Linked DNA regions of Gemmobacter sp. 24YEA27. The protein of the gene in region 1 interacts with the protein of each later gene in a pairwise test. Links are inferred from orthologs where the notes say so. Each region holds a gene or a part of one and is shown in the gene's direction. Other genes may lie near its edges.

Region 1 (11,157 bases):
TATGGTGCGCCGGCTGCGGTGAAAAACGCGACCTATGACGTGATCACCGCCGTCTTCAATGGCGAATATACCGATGGCGCCTCTGCCGCCACTGCCCTGAAGGACGCCGTCGCGGCCGCGCAGTAATCACGCCCGCGTTTCGATCCCGGTGCGGGCGGACACCGCCCGCGCCACAAATTCCTGAACAGGAATTTGCTCAAAAATTTACGTAAATTTTTGTCGCGCCCCAGGCGCGACCGCCCCGCAAGCGGGAATAGGGAGGGGAAATGGCATCTGCATCCGAGGCCGATTTCCGCACGAGATTGCAGGACTGGCTGCCGAAGCTGGTTCTCGCCCCATCCGTCGCGGTGACCTTGTTTTTCGTCTACGGCTTCATCCTCTTCACAGTGGTGTTGTCTTTCACCAATTCGAAAATGCTGCCGAGCTGGGATTTCGTCGGATTTTCCAACTATGTCCGGCTGTTCTCGCTGCCGCACTGGCATGTCGCGCTGAAAAACATCGCGATCTTCGCCACGCTTTACATCGTGATCTGCACCGCCATCGGGTTGATGCTGGCGATCTTCCTCGACCAGAAGATCCGGGGTGAAGGCGTTTTGCGCCCGATCTACCTCTATCCGATGGCGCTCTCGTTCATTGTCACCGGCACCGCCTGGAAATGGTTCCTCGACCCTGGCATCGGGCTGGAACATGTCATGCATCAATGGGGATGGGAGAGCTTCTCCTTCACCTGGATCAAGTCGAACAGCATGGCGATCTATACGATCGTGATCGCGGCGGTCTGGCAGAGCTCGGGCTTTGTGATGGCGATGTTCCTCGCCGGCCTGCGCGGCATCGACAATGAAATCCTGAAAGCGGCACAGATCGACGGGGCCTCGAACTGGCAGCTTTACCGGCGCATCGTGATCCCGCTTTTGCGGCCGGCCTTTCTGTCGGCCTTCGTCATCCTCGCCCATCTGGCGATCAAGTCCTACGACCTTGTCATAGCCCTGACCGGCGGCGGCCCTGGCCGCGCCACCGAGATGCCCGCAACCTTCATGTATTCCTACACCTTCACCCGCAAAGAGATGGGCGTCGGCGCCTCTTCGGCGGTGATCATGCTGATGACCATTGCCGCGATCATGATCCCCTATCTCTACTCCGAACTGAAGGAGAAGAAGGAATGAGTGTCGCGACCCAGGACACCGCCGTCTCGACCGGCCGCATCACCCGCACTTTCATCTATCTGATATTGCTGCTTTTCGCGCTGTTTTACCTGCTGCCGCTCTATGTGATGGGGATCAATTCGGTCAAACCTCTGTCCGAGATCACCGGCGGCAATATGATGTCGCTGCCGAATGAATGGACGCTCGATCCCTGGCGCTCGGCCTGGTCCACCGCCCAGATCGGCGTGCAGGCGACGGGGCTTAAGCCCTACTTCCTGACCTCGATCCTGATGGTGGTGCCGGCGGTCGCGATCTCGACCATTCTCGGCGCGATCAATGGCTATATCCTGACGAAATGGCGCTTCAGAGGCGATACAATTGTCTTCGGGCTGATGCTGTTTTCCTGCTTCATCCCGTTCCAGATCGTGCTGATCCCGATGGCGCGGGTGCTGGGGATGCTGGGGCTGGCCGGATCGGTTCCCGGCCTGATCCTCGTCCATGTCGTCTACGGCCTCGGCTTTTCGACGCTTTATTTCCGCAACTACTACGCGGCCTTCCCGACCGAGCTGGTCCGCGCAGCCCAGATCGATGGCGCGGGCTTCTTCCGCATCTTCTGGCGCATCATGCTGCCGGTCTCGGGTCCCATCGCGGTGGTCTGCGTGATCTGGCAATTCACCAATATCTGGAACGACTTCCTGTTCGGTGCCAGTTTCGGCGGCACCACCCAGCCGATGACTGTCGCGCTGAACAACCTCGTGCAAAGCTCGACCGGCGTGAAGGAATACAACGTCCATTTCGCCGCCGCGATCCTTGCCGCCATCCCCACCCTCATCGTCTATATCGTCGCGGGCCGCTACTTTGTGCGTGGCCTGATGGCGGGCTCTGTTAAAGGTTGATGCCATGGGCTTTCTCGACATCAAGAACGTCACCAAATCCTACGGCGCGGTCAAAGTGCTGCACAGCGTCGACATTGAGGTTCAGGAAGGCGAGTTTCTCGTCCTCGTCGGCCCCTCGGGCTGCGGCAAATCTACCCTTCTGAACATGATCGCCGGGCTGGAAAGCATCTCGGGCGGCGAGATCGCGATCAAAGACCGGGTGGTCAACGGGGTCCATCCGTCAAAGCGCAATATCGCAATGGTGTTCCAGAGCTATGCGCTTTATCCGAATATGACGGTCGGCCAGAACATCACCTTCGGGCTGGAGATGCACGGGACGCCAAAGCCCGAACGCGACCGCGCGCTGGCCGATGTGGCAAAACTTTTGCAGATCGACCATCTCGTCGACCGCAAACCCGGCCAGCTTTCCGGCGGCCAGCGTCAGCGTGTCGCCATGGGCCGCGCTCTGGTGCGGGATCCGGATGTCTTCCTGTTCGATGAGCCGCTGTCCAATCTCGACGCGAAACTGCGGGTCGACATGCGGACCGAGATCAAAAAGCTGCATCACAAACTGAAACGCACCATCGTCTATGTCACCCATGACCAGATCGAGGCGATGACGCTTTCGACCCGGATCGCGGTGATGAACAAGGGCTATGTGCAACAGCTTGGGACCCCGAAAGAGATTTATGACAGCCCGGCGAACCTGTTTGTCGCAACTTTCATGGGCTCGCCGGCGATGAACATCATCCCGGCAAAGCTGGCGGTGGACCAGGGCCGTGCCTGGGCTGAAATCACCGACGCCGCCGGCAAGCCACTGCGCCTTGGGTTTTCCTCGGGCAATTATGCGGCCTGGGACGGGCGCGATATCCTTCTTGGAATCCGCCCCGAGGCGATCACCGACCCGGAAGGCGCCGATCGCAATTCCCATAATGTGCAGCCCTTGCGCAATATGGTCACCGTGACCGAGCCCGCCGGTGCCGACACCTTCGTGACAATGACCCTTTCGGGCAAGGATGTGATCGCGCGGATGCGTGCGGATGCTGACGTCCACCCCCATCAGGCCTTTGATTTCGCGGTGAATATGGAAAAGGCAGTGGCCTTTGATCCGAAAACCGGAGACCGGATTCAGGTATGAGCCCCGATATCATCATCGGGGCCGGGATCGGCGGCGCGTCACTCGCCACTGCCCTGGCGCCTTCGGGGGCCCGGGCGCTGATCCTCGCGGCGGAAACCCGGCTGCCGCGTGCACTGGCCGATTGTCTTCACCAAAGGGTTCGGGAAACGCCCGCCCCGCCATCATTGCGGCACCTGCCGGATGAGGGCGAGTCCGTGCGCTTCGGTGGTCGATTCCGACCTGAAAGCACATGACTTCGACAACCCCCATATCGCGGACGCCTCGGTCCTGCCGACTTCGGCGGCGGTAAGCCCATCGCTGGCCATCGCGGCGCTGGCGCTGCGACTTGGTGCGCGTCTGGCGGTAAGGTGGGATGACGGCGATCACGCGCGGCGACCTTCCTGATACGCGCCCGCATAGCTATGACCGCTATGCAGAACCACTCTGACCGGCCCTGACCGGACCGCAGTTCATCCTGACGAAACGCAGCCCCGTCGCCCCGTCCTTGTTCAAGACTGGTGGCGTCTGGAATGTCGATCCGCTGGACGCGCCGCTGACAGACCCGTATCACTGGGGCGCCCCCTGTGACCGCCGGATGCCGGTCGAGGGGCCAAAGCTCGCGCATGAGATGATGCCCAAGGCCGCGCCGTAAACCCTTCGTGCTGGCCGAACGTCTGCCGGGGCCGGGGGTCGCAGGCGACCAGGATTACTTTCACCATGCCTGTCGCAATGCCAGCACCGACCACCTCCCGGCCGGCGCTTGCCGTATGGGGGCAGACCCGGAGACGGTCGTCGACCCGCAGCTTTGCTTCGACGGGATTGCGGCGCTCAGGGAGGCCGATGCCACCGTGATGCCGCGCCCGGTCTTATCAAACCCCAATGCTGCCACCATCATGATCTCCGAGAAAGCCGCGAGCATGATTCGCGCGCCCCATGGATTGCAAGGAGCCTCCCCATGATCCGCCATATCGTCCTGATCCGATTTTGCGAGACTGTCAGCGAAGCAGAGATCGCCGCACTGTTCGCCAGTTTGCATCCGATCCGCGACCAGGTCGCCGGGATCAGTGCGATCCATGCCGGGCGCTCGGAAAGCCCCGAACAGATCGAGCGCGGCTATCTGCATGGCTTCACAATCGACTTCGACAACTGGGCGGCGCTGGCCGCCTATCAGGCCCATCCCGATCACCGCGCCCTTGGCGCGCGGCTGGTCGCGGCGGCGGTTGGCGGGCTCGCCGGCATCCTCGTATTCGACCTCGATTGCGGAGCAGGCGCATGATCACCCTTCCGACGACTGCCGGCGGGCTGGAGCGCTGCCGCCTCTGTCGAACAGATCGAGGCGCTGAAGGCGGCGGGAAGCCAGGCAATCCCGACGACGACAAGAGCGCCTCCCGCGACTGGCGCCACGCCTGACATCTCTCACCGCGCTTACTGGCGGCCGTTTGACCAGGCGGCATCGCCTCTCTCGCCTGGATGAACGGCCATCAGCCGGGTTTCATCCTGCCCGCGGCCTTTCATTACTCGCGCAGTATTGCCCGTTTTGCCTGCGTCTGCCGGCTCGCGGATCAGACCGGTCTTCTGGCACAGCCGGATCTGGCGACAAAGCGCATGGTGCTTTTGTGCCGCCTGCATGGCCTGGAACAGCCCGCTGCTGCGCGACCAGACCCGCAAGGAGGTGCGGCGCGCCATGGCCGATCTCAGCTCTGCCTGTCCCCTTTCCGCGGCTATGCGATGGCGCTCGCCAATACGGACGAAGATCCGGCGCTGCTGGCAACCGGAGCGAGGTGCATCGCTTTTGCCGGCGGGATCGAGGGGGCGCCAGGTCACGCGGGAGCGGATGTCAGGCTATCACCGGGTGAGGCGCGATGCGAGATCGCGCCGCTGAGGCCCCTTGCCCCTTCCGGGCGGCCATGCTGCTATCCCCCCGCATCGGCAAAAGCGCCCGCATTGTCACAGAGGCAGGCGCCGCACAGGATCCTGGATCATGACAGAGCTTAACCTGCCCCCCGGCCCGCCACAGGCCAACGATATTTCCGCCTTTGCCGGGATGATCGGCCTGCGGGTAATCTCGGCCACGGCCACACGGGTCGAGGCCGAACTGACGGTGCGGCCGGATCTTCTGAACCGCAATGGCGTGCTGCATGGCGGCGCGATCATGGCGCTGGCGGATATCCTCGGCGGGCTTGGCACTGTCACCGCGATCCGCCCCGATCAAAGCACCACCACCGTCGAGAGCAAGACGAATTTCTTCCGCCCGCTGGTGCTGGGCGAGGTCGTGCGCGCTATATCTGAGCCTCTCCATCAGGGGCGCCGCACCCAGGTCTGGCAAACCTCGGTCCGGCGCGGCGATGGAAAACTGGCGGCACAGATCACCCAGACCCAGATGGTGCTGGAGCCCTGACAGAAAAACACCCGGAGCGTTGCGGCGCCGGGTGCTCTGCCTTGTGCGGCAAAGATGACCGGGTGCTACCGGCCCTCGAATTTGAAGGAATAGGTGCGCCCGGCACCGGCGGGGGGCGGATCAAACGGCGCCGACCGGCGGATGTGATCCAGCGCCACATCATCCAGTTTCGCAGAGCCCGAGCTTCTGGAAATGCTCGCTTTGGCGAGGCTGCCATTATCCGCAATGGTAAAGGAAACAACCGCCGTGCCGCGATCCCCCCCCGACTTCTTACGGGTACGGTTCACTTTCCTCATCACCGAGGCGCCGTAATTTTTTGCCGAGGCCTGACCGCTGCCGACAGAGGACGCGCCCGAGGTCTGCTGCTTTGACGCTTTGGTCTCCGCACGCTCTTCGCTCGCTTTCTTCTTCGGCTTTTCCTTGGCGGGCTCTTTCGGCTTTTCGGCCTTTTTGACCTCTTTCGGCTTTTCTTCTTTCTTCGGCCTTTCTTTCGGCTTCGGCACTTCGACCACCGGCTTCGGCGGCGGTTCCTGGTCAACCTCAGGGGCCATATCCTCGACGATCTCTTCGATCTCGGGGGTCTCGTCCGGAACGTCGGGGGCTTCGGTCAGTTCCGGCGTGTCGGGCGCGTCTTCCTGATCGGGCGTCTGCATCTCTTCCGAAGCCACCTGGTCGGTCACATCCGGGGTCGGCTCAGAGATCGCCTCGATGGCCTGGGCCGGGGGCAACATGACGAGAACCGCCTGCTCTTCCGCCCCGGCCGACATGCCGGCGCTTTCCCAGGTCATCGCCAGTGCCCCAATGGCCGAAACCAGCAGGGCCGCGATCGAGGTCGAGGCCAGCCAGCCCATCGCCCGGCTCTTGCCCGCACCAACATGTGAGGGCAGAACGGGGCAGCGGGCCCGGGTGAAAGAGGGCAATTCCTGGGTCATGGCTGAGATCCTTCCGCAGGAGCGGCGGCGGCGGGGGCGCCTTCCAGCCCCACCAGCGCCACTTTCAGATAACCGGCATTCCGGAGTTCATCGAGAATTTCCATCGTCGCACCGTAAGGCAGATCCTTGTCGGCGCGGAAAAAGATCGTGGTTTCGCGATTGCCGCCCGTTGCGGCATCCAGCACAGCCCCCAGACCGCCCCCCGGCACCGGATCATTGCCCAAAGACAACACCCGGTCCAGCCCCAGAGACAGCCAGAGCGGCTCGTCCGGGCGTTCCGTCGGGGTCGAGGTGCTGCCCGGCAGATTGATCGGCACATCAACGGTCGACAGCGGCGCGGCCACCATGAAGACGATCAGCAGAACCAGCATAACGTCGATAAAAGGCGTGACGTTGATTTCCGAAACTTCGGCATCTTCGTCTTCCGATCCGCCACCAACAGAGGTTCCCATGGATCAGACCCTCGCGCTCAGGCGGTCAAGCGACCGGCTTTGCAGCCGGGCCGCAGCGGCGGCCACATCATTCAGCTGCAGACGGTATTTTGCGAGCTTCCGCGACAGCACATTATAGATCAGCACCGCCGGGATTGCGGCAGCAAGGCCGATGGCGGTCGCCAGCAGCGCTTCGGCGATGCCGGGCGCGACGACGGCGAGGTTCGTGGTGTTCGACTGCGCGATGGCGAGAAAGCTGTTCATGATCCCGAACACAGTGCCGAACAGCCCGACAAAGGGCGAGAGCGAGCCGATGGAGGCCAGGATCCCGGTGCCCGACCGCAGCCGCGCGGCGGCGCCGGCCTCGATGCGGGACATCGCGGTATCGGTGCGGTCACGGGTGCCGGGGATCAGCGCGGGCTCGACCTCGGCGAGGCGCAATTCCTCATCCGCGGCGCGGATCATATCGACCGAGGGGCCTTTGCGACCGGCCACCGCTTCGGCAACCGCGTGGAGGCTAGAGGCGCTGGCCAGCAGGCGCGCGGTTTTGCGCATTGAGGCAAAGGCAAAGCCGAATTCAAACAGTTTGTGGATCAGGATCACCAGTGCCACGAAAGCCGCAGTCGCAAGCCCGATCATCACCGCCTGCACGATGACATGTGCATCCCAGAACAGCGATTCGAGCTCGACCGAATGCACCGGCAGCGCCGCCGGAGCCGGGGCCGGAGCGGCTTCCGCCGGGCCTGCGGCGGGCTGAGCCGCCTCGCCGGTGGCAGCAGGGGTGGCGGGGTCAGCGGCCGGATTCGTGCTCGTTTCAGCGCCGGTTGCCGGCGTGACAGCCGGGGTCGTAGCACCGGTGTCCGGCGTTGCGATGGCACCGGTCTCTTCGGTCGCGGGCGCAACCGGGGCATCGGGCGCGGCATCTGGCACCACGGGCGGGGCCTCACTGCCTTCGGTCACCGGCGCGGCGGATTGCTCCGGCGCCGCATTGGGCACGACCGGCGCCGTATTATCCTGAGCGGCTGCCATGCCACCGGAGAGGATCAGAAGGGAAAGAAGTGCCGCGCGCATCGGTTCAACCACTTGAAGTCTCATTTCGTGCAAAGGGGGACGGGTGAAGACGGCCTGCCCGAGACTGCCAAAGCACAAAGCGAAACCCGCACAGCCTTTGCCACCATCGGTTTTTCAGCCACCCTGGCCGTGGATTTCAGAACCCGGTCAATCTGGTCTCGCCCTGGGAAGATCATCCGAGAAATCCGTTCCACAATCGCCCTGATGGGCCCATGAAGTGCAAGTTCTGCAGCCTCAGACCCGAATTCCGAAAGGGAGATCCGAACCAGTCGGTTGCCTTGCCCCACCGGGCCGCCACCTGAATTCCACCTGTTCAGCCCGCTACCGTTTGGCTGGCACTCCGAATGAGGGGCACTTGCGAGGCAGCAGATTCCGACCTGATCGGTCAGGAATGGCTTTAGGAATACCAGGTGGAATTGTCAAGTATAACCACCCCTCGCACAAACCCTGGGCTGCTGCTGTGCAGCGAAACCTGCGCGAAAGGCGAAACCCCCGGCAAATCAGCCAATTGCCACCATGTGATTGTCCCAGGAGGCGGCGCCGTGCCGCAGCGCGCGCAGGGGGTCCAGCGCCCCGCCAAGCGCCCAGATCCCGCCCCCGCCATCCGATGCGACGAATCCCTGTTCCAGCGCCGCAAGACCACAGATATCGGCCCGCCGATGCGTGGCAAGCGGTGTGCCATCTTCGCCAAACACCATCACCGCGCCCCCCCGGGGCGAGGAAATTGCGATCATCCCCTGATTGGCCGCGATCGATCCCGCATAGCCCTTCATAGTGTAGATCTCTTCCGGCGCGGCCTCAAACAGGGTGATCGCGCGGCCCGGCTCCCAGCGGGCCAAAAGCGGTACCGGATCAGACAGGTCGCCCTGCCATTGCAGCGCGACCGCGACGCCCTCGCCCACAAGTGCAAGATGGCGCAGGGAATTCTGATGCAGATCGGGCTCCAGCTCGGCAACCTCAAGGATCTCTCCCGAAGGTGAGAGCAGCGCGAGGTTAGAGCGCATCGTGTCGAGGTTCAGCGTGGTGCGGTCGGAAGGGTCGGTCTGAATACCGCCATTCGCGACGATCAGCCGCCCGTCCGCGAGACGCTTCATATCATGCGGGCCGATGCCGCCGGTCCGCCATTCGCCGATCCGGCGGTAAGTCTCCGTCTCCCAGATCCCGATCCGCCCTTCCGACCCTTCGGCCACGACTTCCGAGGTCATCAGGAGCGCCCCATCGGCGGAAAAAGCCCCATGGCCGTTGAATTGCCGCCCCTCAGGCGGGGTCAGCCGATGCCGGATGGCGCCGGTGAAACAGTCAAGCACGATGGCAAAGACACCGGGACGGCGGGCAAAAGCCACCGCTTCGGGCCGCAACGGATGCGCCGCCGCCGCATGGCCGCGCGCCGGCAAAGGGATGGAAAACAGGCTTTCGCCATCGGATCGCAGCCCGTGAAGGACATAGTCCTCGCCCTCTTTCCCGGCAGCGAGCCAGGCGGGGCTGCCGACATCCGCCCAGCCAAGCCCGGGAAGCGACAGCGAGGCCAGCCCCGCCAGAAATCCGCGCCTTGTGGCCATTTCTGTCAGTCTCCGTCCTGCGAATTGAAGCCAAGCCCGACGCCCAGCACCGGCGCCATTTCGGAAAGTGCGATGGCGCGGGCAGAGCGCACGAGGCGCTGCACCTCAAGGATCTTCTCGCGCCGTTCTGGATCGGAGACCCCCGCCAGCTGCGGCTCGTCCAGCTTGCCGGTCGCGACGATCGCACGATCCATCGCGGCGATTGTGCCGGCCGCATCGGGTTCAAGCGCAGCCGTCAGACGGCGGATGGCCTGCAATTCCAGAAGGATATTGCGGGTTCCCCGTCCCGAGGCGCGGGCCTCGGCGCGTTCCGGGCGCGGCTTGTCTTCTTCGCCAAGCGGGCGGCCAAGGCGTTGATCGGCAATGAATTCAAGCCCCCCCATCAGCTGGGTAAAGACCGCCTGCATCGCCTCGGTCCGGTTGAGAAACCGGGTGTTGCCGTCGCTGCCCGCGCTCAGCAGCAGCTGCGCAAAGCCCTGATCCCCGGTCCAGCCTGCATCCAGAACCGACGCCAGCCGCGCAAGGTCTTTCACCGTGGCCCGGAGCAGCGGACAGGAATCGGCGCCGGGCGGCTCGCCTGGGTATAACAGGCGTTCCAGCCCCGTAAGCCCGCGTGCCGCCACCGATTGCTTCGCGAATAGCTCAGGCTCGAGGCTCGCCGGGTCACCCAGCAAAAGCCCGCGCTGCGCCTTGGCGCCAAGCCCTTTCGGATCGGGCCAGAACCGGATCGCCAGCGCTGTGCCGCCCTCTTCCGAAGGGCCGAAATGCAGCCAGGACACCGCCATCCAGGCGTCAAACGCCTTGTTGAACGCAGGGCGCAAGGTGGTCGGATCACATTGGCCGCCGGTCTCGGCGAAATGGCTCTCGGTCTGTGCCTCAAGCGCGGCGGTCGCTTTGGCGAAAGTGGCAAACCCCGGCAGCATGACGGTGTCGACCGCCTGTTTCAGATCGGCCAGTGCAGGGCCGGCGCCACAGATCAGGGCCAGGGCAAAACCGAAGGGGCGAAAACGCGACATCACAGGCTCTCCAGAAAGGCGATCAGGGCTTCACGGTCTTCGGTCGGCAGGGCAATCACGGCATCTCGCTGCGCCCCGGCCTCGCCGCCATGCCAGAGCACGGCTTCGAGCAGCGAGCGCGCCCGGCCATCATGGAGGAAATTCGTATGGCCGGAAACCTGTTCGGTCAGCCCGATCCCCCAAAGCGGCGGCGTGCGCCATTCGCGCCCGGTCGCGCGGCCCTCGGGGCGGTCATCGGCCAGCCCCTCGCCCATGTCATGCAGCAAGAGATCGGTATAGGGCCAGATCAGCTGGAAGCTTTGCTCGGGCTGATCCTTCAGGCGGTGGGTCACGAATTTCGGGTTGTGGCAGCCGACGCAGTTCAGCCCGTAAAACACCTCTTTGCCACGCAGGACCCGGGGGCTGTCGATATTCCGACGCTCGGGCACGGCGAGGTTGCGCGCATAGAAGGTCACAAGATCAAGGCTTTGCCCATCGACCTCCAGCCCGTCCCGCACGCCCGGCTCCTGGCCATGCGGCGACTCGCGGCAGGCGGTCTGCGCCGGGGTGCAATCCCCCCAGGGGTCGGGGACCAGCACCGTCGACAGTCCCATATCACCGGAAAACGCATCGGCAG
Region 2 (11,142 bases), 2.0 Mb from region 1 along the record:
TTGACCGATCCCAGCTCGCCGAAGAAGGGGATCGGCTCGGGGCGTTGGGCGCAAAGGTCAAACAGCGCGCGCCCGCCTGCGAGGCTGCCGGTGAAGCCGACCGCCCTGATCAGCGGATGCTGCACGACCGCCGCGCCAACCTCGCGATTACCGCCCTGGATCAGGCTGAAGACGCCCGGATGCACACCGCATTTCGCGATGGCGGCGTGGATCGCCTCGGCGATGATCTCGCCGGTGCCGGGATGGCGGAATGGCCCTTCACCACGACCGGGCAACCGGCTGCAAGGGCTGCGGCAGTGTCGCCACCGGCGGTCGAGAAGGCCAGCGGGAAATTCGAAGCACCGAAGACCGCGACCGGCCCGATCGGCCGTTCGATCAGCCGAAGATCGGGGCGCGGCAGCGGCTGACGCTCGGGCAAAGCCACATCATGGCGACGGTCGAGATAGTCGCCCTGGCGGATGTGGTTAGCGAAAAGCCGCAGCTGGCCGGTGGTGCGGCCGCGCTCGCCCTGGAGGCGGGCCGTCGGCAGGCCGGTCTCAGACGCGCCGATTTCGGTGATGGCTTCGGCGCGGGCCTCGATCTCATCGGCGATGGTTTCAAGAAACACCGCACGGCTTTCGCGCGAGGACCAGCCATAGGACCAGAAGGCCTCTTCGGCGGCCTGGGCTGCGCGCTCCACCAGCGCCACAGTGCCAAGTGCGAAATCGAAGGCCGGGCCATGCGCCGGTTCCGAGCGGAAGGTGCCGGAGCCCGCGACCCATTCGCCTGCGATCAGATGTTTTCCATGTGGGGTATACGTCATTTCAGCCTCTCTGCAGATCGCAGCGGAGCGCCCGGATTGGCCCCGGCCAGAGCCAGAGCAGGTCGCGCCGCTATTTGCCGACACTATGTATACAGAAGTTGGCGCCAGAATGACAGGCCTCGCTCTGGCCCGGGTTGCCGCTGACCCGCAGGCGGCACGCACAGGGATGTCGTGTCTGTGGGCCTGCCGGCCCTGGTCCCGACAGAAATGCAGTGGTGCTGTTTCGAAGCCAATAATCCCAGGATTTGGGCTGCGCCGAGGCTTGCGGGATGGTCAGGGCGCGGCTCAGAAGCCAGGCGCGCCTTTCCAGCTGTCGGGCGGTGCAGTTCCGGCATAGGCGGCCAGGAAGACCCGCACCGCATCTGCGGCGAGGGCGTCGATCACGCTTTGCTCCGGCGGTTCGCGCAAGACGCCGAACAGACGCTGGCGCCAGACCCCGGCCATGGCAAGCTCGCTGAACTGCTGCGCGGCGCGGGGCGGGTCGGGGATGGACAGCACCCCGGCGGCAGAGGCCTCGGCCAGCCAGCGCCCGAGCCGCCCCAGCACATGCCGCCCGCCCGCATCGTAGAACCGCTGGGCCAGATCGGGCATCCGCTCGGCCACGGCAACAACAATCCGCTGGGCGCGCAGCATCTCATCCGAGGTCAGCACCTGCACCAGCGCCACCGCATAGGCGGTAAGGCGGCTTGCGACATCCCCGGGGCCGGAAAGCGCAAAGCCAAGCTGGCCCGTCAGCCGGTCGCGCTGCTGTTCGACAAGGGCAACGAAAAGATCCTCTTTGCCCTGGAAATAGACATAGAGCGTGCCCTTCGAGACCGCAGCCGCGCGGCAGATGCCATTCATCGTGGTGGCGTCAAAGCCATGGGCGCGGAATTCTTCCCAGGCGCCTGCGAGGATCTGGTCGCGTTTGCGCGGATCGGTCCCGGCGGCATGGCGTTTTGCGCGCGGCGGCGGCGAAGCTGGCGAGGGGGGCGTGGGGCTGGTCATGGCGGCAATATAATCGAACCGCGTGGTTCGATGGAATATTGAAATTTGCCAAAGACAGGATTATCTGAGCGCATCGAACCGTTGGGTTCAATGAAATTCAGCCGGGTGAGTCGATCATGTCCCGTCACGAACGTCCCGAAATCAATCAGCCGGAAATTGCGCCTGCCGCGCCCGCACCGGTTCTGCCTGCGACGCCTCCTGCCGCAGCGCCAAAGGGCGGGCGCAAGAAATATGTGCTGGGCGGGCTGGCGCTGATCGCATTGCTTGCCGGCGGCTATGAGGGCTGGTCCTGGTGGACCAACGGGCGCTTTATGGTCACGACAGATGACGCCTATGTCCAGGCCGATCTCTCGCTGATCTCGTCCAAGATCACCGGCTACGTCTCGGAGATCGCGGTCGCCTCAAATCAGCATGTGAAGATGGGCGATGTGCTGTTCCGCATTGACGACGGGGATTACCGCATCTCGCTGGAGCAATCCGAGGTCCGGCTGACCGAGCTGACCGCGACGCTCGCCCGGATCGACGCTCAGATCGAGGCGGCCGAAAGCACCGTCACCCAGGCCGATGCGCAGCGCGTGGCCTCAGACGCCGTGCTGACGGCGGCGAAAAGCAATGCCGAACGGGTGCGCGGCCTCGCGGAACGCCGGGTCAGCAGCCAGGCCGATCTCGACAAGGCGAATGAGGCGCTGGCAACGGCCGAGGCGAGCCGCACCTCTGCCGTCGCCGCGATTGCCGGTGCGAAAGCCCAGGTCGAGGTGCTGAAAGCGCAGCGGACCGAGACCGCCTCGACCCGGCGCGAGCTGGAACTGGGCGTGGCCCAGGTGCAGCGCGATCTGGATTTCACCGTGATGCGCGCGCCCTTTGACGGCACCGTGGCAAATATCGCGATCAAACAGGGCGAACTGGTCAGCGCCGGGGCAAAACTGGCGGCGGTGATCCCTGATCACGGGCTCTATGTCGAAGCCAATCTGAAGGAAACCCAACTGGCCGGGATCCGCGTGGGCCAGAGCGTGAAGGTGGGCATCGACGCGCTGGACGGGCATGAGGTGGAAGGCCGCGTGGTCTCGCTCGCGCCCGCGACAGGGGCGGTTTTCTCGCTGCTGCCCGCGAACAATGCGACCGGCAACTTCACCAAGATCGTGCAGCGCGTGCCGGTGCGGATCGAACTGCCGGAAGGCACCCCGGGTCTGCGCGCCGGGCTTTCGGTCGAGATTGCGATCGACACCCGCACCGGGCCGCAGGAAACCGCAGTCGCCGGAGCCGAGTGATGTCCGCCCCCATCGCAATCCCGGCAGAGCCGGAGATGACGCCGCGCCGGGTCGCGGCGTTTCTGGTCATGGTCTTCGGGATGTTCATGGCCATCCTCGACATCCAGATCGTCTCGGCCTCGCTGCCCGAGATCCAGGCGGGGCTGGGGGCATCCTCGGATGAAATCTCCTGGGTGCAGACCTCTTATCTGATCGCCGAAGTGATCATGATCCCGCTTTCGGGCTTTCTCGGGCGGATGATGTCGACGCGCTGGCTGTTTGCGCTGTCGGCGGCAGGGTTCACGGCTGCCTCCTTCCTGTGCGCAACGTCGGGGTCGATCAATGAGATGATCCTGTGGCGCGCGGTTCAGGGCTTCCTCGGCGGCGGCATGATCCCTTCGGTCTTTGCGGCGGCCTTCACCATCTTCCCGCCGTCAAAGCGCAACATCGTCTCGCCGATGATCGGGCTGGTGGCCACGCTCGCGCCAACCGTTGGCCCGACTGTGGGCGGGTATCTGAGCCATGCGCTGTCCTGGCACTGGCTGTTCCTCGTCAATGTCCCCGCCGGGATCGCGGTGACGCTTGGCGTGCTTGCGCTCGTGGATTTCGACGAGCCCGACTGGTCTTTGTTCCAGATATTCGACTGGACCGGGCTGGTGGCGCTGGCCGCGTTCCTCGGTGCGATGGAATATGTGCTGGAGGAAGGCCCGAACAATGACTGGTTCCAGGACGAGGCGGTCGCGATCCTTTTCGTGGTGATGGTCGTGGGCGGTATCACCACCTTCTGGCGGGCTTTTACCCGCGACGAGCCGGTGGTCGATTTCTCGGCCTTTACCAACACGAATTTCGCGGTTGGGTCGGTGTTTTCCTTTGTGATGGGGATCGGCCTTTACGGCATGACCTATCTCTACCCGCTCTACCTGTCTTCGGTCCGGGGCTATGACAGTCTGATGATCGGCGAGACCGTCTTTGTGTCTGGCCTTGCGATGTTCATGACCGCGCCGCTGGCGGGGTTTCTGGGATCAAAGATCGACCTGCGGGTCATGCTGCTTCTGGGCTTCATCGGCTTTGGCACCTCGTCCTGGATGCTGACCCATATGACCGCCGACTGGGATTTCAACGAGCTTTTCTGGCCGCAGGTGCTGCGGGGGATCTCGCTGATGATCTGCATGGTGCCGATCAACAACCTGGCGCTTGGCACGCTGCCGCCGGCCAAGATGAAATCCGCCTCGGGGCTTTACAACCTGATGCGCAACCTGGGCGGCGCGGTGGGTCTTGCGATGATCAACACCATCCTGACCGACCGGCGCGCGCTGCACACGGCGCGGCTTGACGAGGCGGTGAACTGGGCCAATCCCGAGGCGCTGCGCCAGCTTGAGATGATGCGTCAGAACCTTGTCGCCAATGGGCTGAACCCGGATGGCGCGCTGGCGCAGATGGCGGGGAAAGTGGCGGGCCAGGCGGCGATCATGTCCTTCATCGACATTTTCACGCTGCTGACCTTCCTTTTCATGGGGCTTGCCGTCATGGCGCTGGCGATGCGGCCTCCGGCCCGGGCCGGAGGGGGTGGCGGGGGCGGGCATTGACCGCCGCCTTCACCTTTGGGCGAGCCCCGCAGGCCGCCTCGCGCGAAAACTTGACATTTTGTGGCTTTGGCGCGACGGAAGGCGGGCCGGAACACGTAAGAGACGTCAGCCAGGTGCAGCTTTTCTCCGGAAATGCTGCCCAAGCGATCCGGATCGCCGCCCCGTCGCGGCCAAGCTGATGCGAGATCGCCTGATGACTGTCACCGCCCGTACTGCTGCCATTCGTGACGCGACCAGCCCCGCTGGTGCGACGTCCGCCGGAGATACGGCTGATTTCCTGATTTCCGGCCCGCGCCATACAATGGCGCTTGGCCCCGCGCGGCGCCATCTGCCGCCAGGGCCGCTGGCGAGCCTGCCAGCGCGTTCTGAGGCGTTTTTTGCCGCTGGTCATGACGGGCCGAAGCTGCTGGCCGGCGCGTTGCCCTATGATCGCGAGGCGACGGATTACCTGTTCCAGCCCGGTTCGGTGCTGGACATGCCGGCGGCGCCGGTCGCTATGGTCGCGCCGCAGGCCGGGATGCGGATCCGGGCCGAGCCTTCTCCGCGCCAGTACCGCGAGGCGGTCGCGGCGGCGGTCAGGCGCATTTCCGAAGGGGAATTCTCGAAAATCGTGCTCTCGCGCAGCCTGGTGCTGACGTCAGAGCGTCCGCATGACCCCGGGCTTTTGTTGCAGATGCTGCGCCAGGACGGGTTGGCGACGCTGTTCTCTGTTCCGCTGCCCCCACGTCAGGCCGGGGTGCCGCATCGGCTGATCGGGGCCACGCCGGAATTGCTTGTGGAAAAACGCGGGGGCCTTGTGGCCTCGCATCCGCTGGCGGGATCGGCGCGGCGCGCGGCAGATCCGGCGCGTGACCGTGCGGCAGGCGAGGCGCTTTTGCGATCCGACAAGGACCTGCGCGAACATGCGATGGCGGCGGAAATGGTGCTGGATACGCTGGCGCCATTCTGTGTGCGCCTTGCCGCCCCCGAGGGTGTGACGCTCAGCGCGACCGCCCGGATGTGGCATCTGGGCACCCGGATCGAGGGTGTGCTGCGCGACGCCTCTACCCCTTGCGCGACGCTTCTGGCCGCGCTGCATCCGACGCCCGCCGTTTGCGGCCTGCCGCGCGACGCGGCGGACGCGGCGATCCCCGGGCTCGAGGGCTATGCGCGGGGCTTTTATGCCGGCGCGGTCGGCTGGCTTGAGGCGGGTGGCGACGGGTGCTGGTATCTTGCGCTGCGCTGCGCCGGGATCGAAGGCAACGAGGCGCGGCTTTACGCCGGCGCGGGCATAGTGCGCGGCTCTGATCCTCAGGCCGAAGAGGCCGAAACCCATGCCAAATTCCTGGCAATGCTGGCCGCTTTCGGGCAGGACGGCGAGATCATCATCGGGGACTGAACCATGGCCGGCCTGCCGCAGATTGCACCCTATCCGCTGCCGTATGGCGCGGAGATCCCGCCCTCGCGCGGGCCCTGGCAGCTGGCACCCGCGCGTGCGGCGCTTCTGATCCATGACATGCAGCGCTATTTCCTGCGCCCCTATGCGCCGGGGGAGAGCCCGATTGCCCCCGCCATCGCCAATATAGCAAAGCTCGCCGCCGCCGCCCGCGCCGCCGGTCTTCCGGTGTTCTACACTGCGCAGGACGGCAATCAGGACCGCCGCGACCGCGGCCTCCAGGCCGATCTCTGGGGGCCTGGCATGTCGGCAGAGCCCGATCATCAGGCGATCATCCCGGAACTTGCGCCCGAAGACCGGGATTTCGTGCTGGTCAAACACCGCTATTCGGCCTTTCAGCGTTCGAACCTTGAGCAGCTGATGCGGGTCCGGGGGCGGGACCAGCTGATCATCTGCGGCGTCTATGCCCATATCGGCTGTATGATGACCGCAGGCGAAGCCTTTCAGCGCGATATCGAGCCCTTCATGGCTGCCGATGCGCTTGCGGATTTCAGCCGCGCGGATCATGACATGGCCCTGAAATGGGTGGCGGGGCGCTGTGGCGTGGTGCAGGACACAAAGGCGCTGATTGCGGCGATCACCGCCGGAAAAGGGGCATAGGATGCGGCTCACGGGGTTTGAGGGCGCGCTTGCGCTGGTGACGGGCGCGGGCGGCGGCATTGGCCGCGCGGTGGTGCAGCTTTTGCTTGATTCCGGGGCGCGGGTGGTGGCGACGGATCTCGCGCTGCCGGATCTGCCGGCGCAGCCGGGGCTCAGCTGTCTCGCGCTTGATGTGGCGGATGCTGCGGCGGTGGAGCGGCTGGTCGTTGAAACCGAGGCGCGACACGGCCCGGTGCGGTTCGGGATTTCGGTCGCCGGGGTGCTGGCGACCGGCCTTGTGACCGAGACCTCCGATGCCGACTGGCGGCGGGTGTTTTCCGTGAATACTGACGGCGTCTTTCACCTCACGCGCGCGCTGGCGCGGGTGATGGGGCCAAGGGGCGAGGGTGCGCTGGTCGCGGTCTCCTCAAACGCCGCCGGGGTGCCGCGTTACGGTATGGCGGCCTATGCTGCGTCAAAGGCGGCTGCGACGATGTATATGCGCACGCTCGGGATGGAGCTCGCGCCGCGCGGGATCCGCTGCAATATCGTGGCGCCGGGTTCGACCCGGACGCCGATGCAGACCGGTATGTGGGCCGATGCCAGCGGCGAGGCCCGGGTGATCGCGGGCATCCAGGAGCAGTTCAAGCCCGGCATCCCGCTCGGCAAGATCGCCGAGCCTGACGATGTCGCCAATGCGGTGATGTTTCTGCTGTCAGATCAGGCCGGCCACGTCACCATGGCCGATCTCTATGTGGATGGCGGGGCCACACAACAGGCCTGACGCCTGCGGCACGGCCTCTGACTGTCGCGCAACACTTTGTTCCGGAAGGCAAGGCCTGTATGTGGGCGCTTTGACCCCGGGCTGCGGGAAGGCCCGGTCGGGCCATGGCAGGTCGCGGGTTATCTTGTCGCGCCCGTCCATTCATCACGCAAAAGCCCGTATATCAGCAGATCGCACAGGCCTTTGTGCGTGATTTCGTGCTGACGCAAGTAAGCTTCGCGGGTAAAGCCGAGACGTTCAATGAGCCGCACCGAAGCCTGGTTTTCCGCGTCAATTTCCACATAGAGACGGCGACAATCCCCTCGGAGAAGAGGTGATCCACCAGCGCCGTCATGCATTCTGTCGCGACGCCATGCCCCTGGCGCTCTGCTATGGTGATATAGCCCAGCTCAAGCACCCCTGCATCACGCCCCGGGAATGCGACAAAGCGGCCGGCAAGCGTGCCATCTGTTTTGTCTGTGGCCACCCATGTCCGTCCGGGCCATTCGCTGTCGGTCAGCCAGTCTGCCAGGGCCTCCAGAGAGGTGAAATGCGGCTGCGACATATATCGGCACTGGGCTTCGTCAGAAAGCGTTCCGTAAAGGGCGGCAGTATCGGAGCGCATAAGCGCCCGCATCGTGAAACGGGTTGTGTCGAATGTCCTGGTGGCTGGGCCGGATGTCATTTGCTCATCGCTCTTTAAGGTCATGCCAGTGGCATAGCCGAATGGCATGTTTACGGCCACCGGGCAAAATCAGATGGGCTGCGTTCCCGCCGCCGGGTTCCGGCGATGGTCTGGTTTGTGGGGACGGATCGTTGCAGAGGGGAGGGGGCAGAGGGCCAGGGCAGTCGGGTTCCCAAAAGCGGGGCCTTATCTGCCGCTGTCTGACATCCAGATCCGCCTTGCATTGCCGGCGAGGATCGCGTGGCGTTCGGCCCCGCTCAGCCCTGCAAGCAGGGCCTGGCTTGCCGCCACCCATTCCGCCAGCCCCGATTGCAGCGTGCAGACCGGGCTGTCCGACCCCCAGACCATCCGCGCCGGGCCGAAGGTTTCCAGCACATGACCGACCCAGGGGGTGAGGGTTGCGAGGCTCCAGTCCGGCTTGCCATAGGCCGTGATGCCCGAGAGTTTGATCATCACATTCGGCCGCTGCGCCAGATCGGTGATCGCCGCCGCCCAGGGGGCAAAGGCGCCGCCCGCGATATCGGGAACGCCGCAATGGTCGAGTATGAAAGTGGTGTCCGGCGCCGCATCGGCGAGGCTCGCGCCCAGCGGCAATTGCCGCGCCAGAAGGCACAGATCAAAGGGCAGGCCGGTCGGGCCGAGGCGGCGGATATTCTCGCGAAAAAGGCTTTGCTGCGACAGATCATCGGGCATCACATGCAACACGCGGCGGATCCCCCTGACCACGCGCCGGTCCTGGGCGTCGAGCCAGGCGGCGAAGCCCGCAGCCTCGGGCCGCGCTGAAGAGATCGCGCCCCGGATCAGGCTGTCGGGCCGCGCCATCAGTTCCGCAACGAAAGCGGTTTCGGCCCCGATCTGATCCCCGGCCACATCGACTTCCATATGCAGCACATCGGTGATGCCGCTGCGCCGCGCCACGGTCTCATATTCGGCATAGCTCCAGTCGCGGTCCAGCGCCGGTGCGCCCGCCAGCCAGGGATAGCTGAGCCGGCTGCGGTCCATCAGGTGAAGATGGGTGTCGAAGATCATCGTTTCCTCCTCCTCCGCGTCGCGCAGCGGCGCCTGGGCGCTTTATACGACGGAATCCGGCGCGCGGGCGACAGTGTTACTTGACTCACTCTGGCATGTTACGTTTAACTATGAAAAGATGTTCTGAATATGAAATCTAACGGCTGCTGGAGGCGGCCCGGGGACATCATAACGGGAGGAGATACCATGAAGGGATTCGGGGCCGGTTCTGTACTGGCGCTGCTCGCAAGTTTCGGTTTCGCACCGGCCGCCATGGCCGAGGGCGAATTCGCCGGCGTCACGGTCGAGGCCAAGCTGATCGGAGGCCAGCAATATGAGGCGCTTTACAGCCGCATTGCCGACTGGGAAAAAGCGACCGGCGCCACGGTCAAAATCATCAGCCAAAAAAACCATTTCGAGCTGGATAAAGAATATAAGGCCGATATCGCCGCCGGGACGACCGGCTGGTGCGTGGGGTCGAACCATTCGTCTTTTGCGCCGCAATACCCGGCGCTCTTCACCGACCTGACGCCGCTGGTTTCGGCGGAGTCGGTTGCGGGCTTTGTTCCCGGCAATATCAAAGCCGCCACCATTGACGGCAAACTGGTGATGCTGCCGCGCGCGCAATTTGATGTCTCGGCGCTTTATTACCAGAAATCGCTCTATGCCGATCCGGCCAAAGCCGAAGCCTTCAAGGCGAAATATGGCTATGATCTCGCCCCGCCCGAAACCTGGGACCAGTTCCGCGAACAGGCTGAATTCTTTGCCGATCCGCCGAATTTCTATGGCACGCAATATGCCGGCAAGGATGAGGCGATCAACGGTCGCTTCTATGAGCTCGTGGTCGCCAATGGCGGCAAGATGTTCAATGACGACATGTCGCCCGCCTTCAACTCGGATGCAGGCAAAGAATCGCTGCAATGGTTCGTTGACCTCTACAAGGCCGGCGCTGTGCCTCCGGGCACCACCAACTACCTCTGGGACGATCTGGGCAATGGTTTCGCCTCGGGCACCATCGCGCTGAATCTCGACTGGCCGGGCTGGTCGGGCTTTTTCAACGATCCTGCGGCCTCGAAAGTCGCGGGCAATGTCGGCGTGGCGCCGGCGCCGAAAGGCTCGGCAGGCGTTCGCACCGGCTGGTCGGGTTTCCACGGCTTCTCGGTCACCGAGGCCTGCCCGACCAAAGACGCAGCCGCCTCGCTGGTCGATTTCCTGACCAATGAAGACAGCCAGAAGCTGGAATCCGCACCCGGCCCGCTGCCGTCGCGGACGGCGGTCTGGGAGTATGTGATCGCGCAGGCCAAGGACGATCCCTACAAATCCGAAGTGCTCGCGGCCTTCCAGGAAACCGCGCTGACCGCTTTCCCGGTGCCGCCGACCCCTTACTGGATCGAATCCGGCAACCTGATCTTCCCGGAACTGCAGGCCGCGATCCTTGGCGACAAGACCGTGGACCAGGCGCTGGAAGATGCATCGAATGCGGTTGACGAGCTGATGCAGGAAAACGGCGTCTACTGATCCGAACCCTCCTTGCGGGCGGCGCCGGAGGGGTGCCGCCCGCATTTTATAACAGTCCCCGCGATGGGACGCTCAGCCCGGAAAAATCATGACCCGCGCCAAGCTTCCACCCTGGCTTCTCCTGCTCATGCCCGCCTTCCTGATCCTGGCGGCGGTGGTGCTGGTGCCGCTTTTGCTGTCTCTGTATTCCAGTTTCACGCCCTATCACCTGACCCGTCCCGAGACGCTGTGGAAGATCAACTTCCCCTTCAACTATGAGAAGGCGCTGACTGATCCGGGGTTCTGGAAGGCCTTCGGGCGCACGGTCCTTTTGCTGACCATCGCGCTGAACCTTGAGATGCTGCTGGGGCTTGGCCTTGCGCTGATGGTGGCGAAGGTGCGGCGCGGCCAGCGCACTTTGCGCACGATGATGATGTTCCCGATGATGTTCTCGCCCATTCTGGTGGGCTTCATGTTCAAGTTCATCTTCAATGACAATGTCGGGTTGGTAAACAACGCGCTGCAATCCATGGGCCTCGCGTCAACCGCGATC

What was found.
Region 2: the proteins of QNO18_RS06370 (region 1) and QNO18_RS16495 interact in binary tests that used the Escherichia coli proteins (3 or more experiments, as listed by UniProt). The link is inferred for Gemmobacter sp. 24YEA27 from one-to-one orthologs.

The regions. Positions count from the first base shown.
Region 1 is NZ_JASJPW010000001.1:1,273,498-1,284,654, reverse strand. The notes cover bases 3,876-6,823. They hold QNO18_RS06370 (PaaI family thioesterase), read left to right. Parts: upstream 3,876-5,115; coding sequence 5,116-5,532; downstream 5,533-6,823. Other genes in these bases: exbD (TonB system transport protein ExbD), read right to left, coding at 6,461-6,823; QNO18_RS06365 (TonB family protein), read right to left, coding at 5,598-6,464; QNO18_RS06375 (hypothetical protein), read right to left, coding at 4,560-4,820; QNO18_RS06380 (Dabb family protein), read left to right, coding at 4,090-4,410; QNO18_RS06385 (GMC oxidoreductase), read left to right, coding at 3,876-4,093. Also shown: QNO18_RS06415 (ABC transporter substrate-binding protein), read left to right, coding at 1-126; QNO18_RS06410 (sugar ABC transporter permease), read left to right, coding at 267-1,163; QNO18_RS06405 (carbohydrate ABC transporter permease), read left to right, coding at 1,160-2,038; sn-glycerol-3-phosphate ABC transporter ATP-binding protein UgpC, read left to right, coding at 2,043-3,155; QNO18_RS06395 (GMC oxidoreductase), read left to right, coding at 3,264-3,539; QNO18_RS06390 (hypothetical protein), read left to right, coding at 3,640-3,786; more of QNO18_RS06385, read left to right, coding at 3,794-3,875; more of exbD, read right to left, coding at 6,824-6,916; tonB-system energizer ExbB, read right to left, coding at 6,920-7,978; QNO18_RS06350 (DUF1513 domain-containing protein), read right to left, coding at 8,467-9,525; QNO18_RS06345 (imelysin family protein), read right to left, coding at 9,531-10,541; QNO18_RS06340 (di-heme oxidoredictase family protein), read right to left, coding at 10,541-11,157. UniProt on the Escherichia coli protein: Required for optimal enterobactin synthesis. Acts as a proofreading enzyme that prevents EntB misacylation by hydrolyzing the thioester bound existing between EntB and wrongly charged molecules.
Region 2 is NZ_JASJPW010000001.1:3,321,780-3,332,921, reverse strand. What follows is about bases 4,898-7,830. They hold QNO18_RS16495 (isochorismatase family protein), read left to right. Parts: upstream 4,898-6,003; coding sequence 6,004-6,657; downstream 6,658-7,830. Other genes in these bases: QNO18_RS16485 (GNAT family N-acetyltransferase), read right to left, coding at 7,584-7,830; dhbA (2,3-dihydro-2,3-dihydroxybenzoate dehydrogenase), read left to right, coding at 6,659-7,420; QNO18_RS16500 (isochorismate synthase), read left to right, coding at 4,898-6,000. Also shown: QNO18_RS16515 (TetR/AcrR family transcriptional regulator), read right to left, coding at 1,088-1,789; QNO18_RS16510 (HlyD family secretion protein), read left to right, coding at 1,906-3,057; QNO18_RS16505 (DHA2 family efflux MFS transporter permease subunit), read left to right, coding at 3,057-4,622; more of QNO18_RS16500, read left to right, coding at 4,816-4,897; more of QNO18_RS16485, read right to left, coding at 7,831-8,084; QNO18_RS16480 (amidohydrolase), read right to left, coding at 8,271-9,113; QNO18_RS16475 (sugar ABC transporter substrate-binding protein), read left to right, coding at 9,300-10,610; QNO18_RS16470 (sugar ABC transporter permease), read left to right, coding at 10,699-11,142. UniProt on the Escherichia coli protein: Involved in the biosynthesis of the siderophore enterobactin (enterochelin), which is a macrocyclic trimeric lactone of N-(2,3-dihydroxybenzoyl)-serine.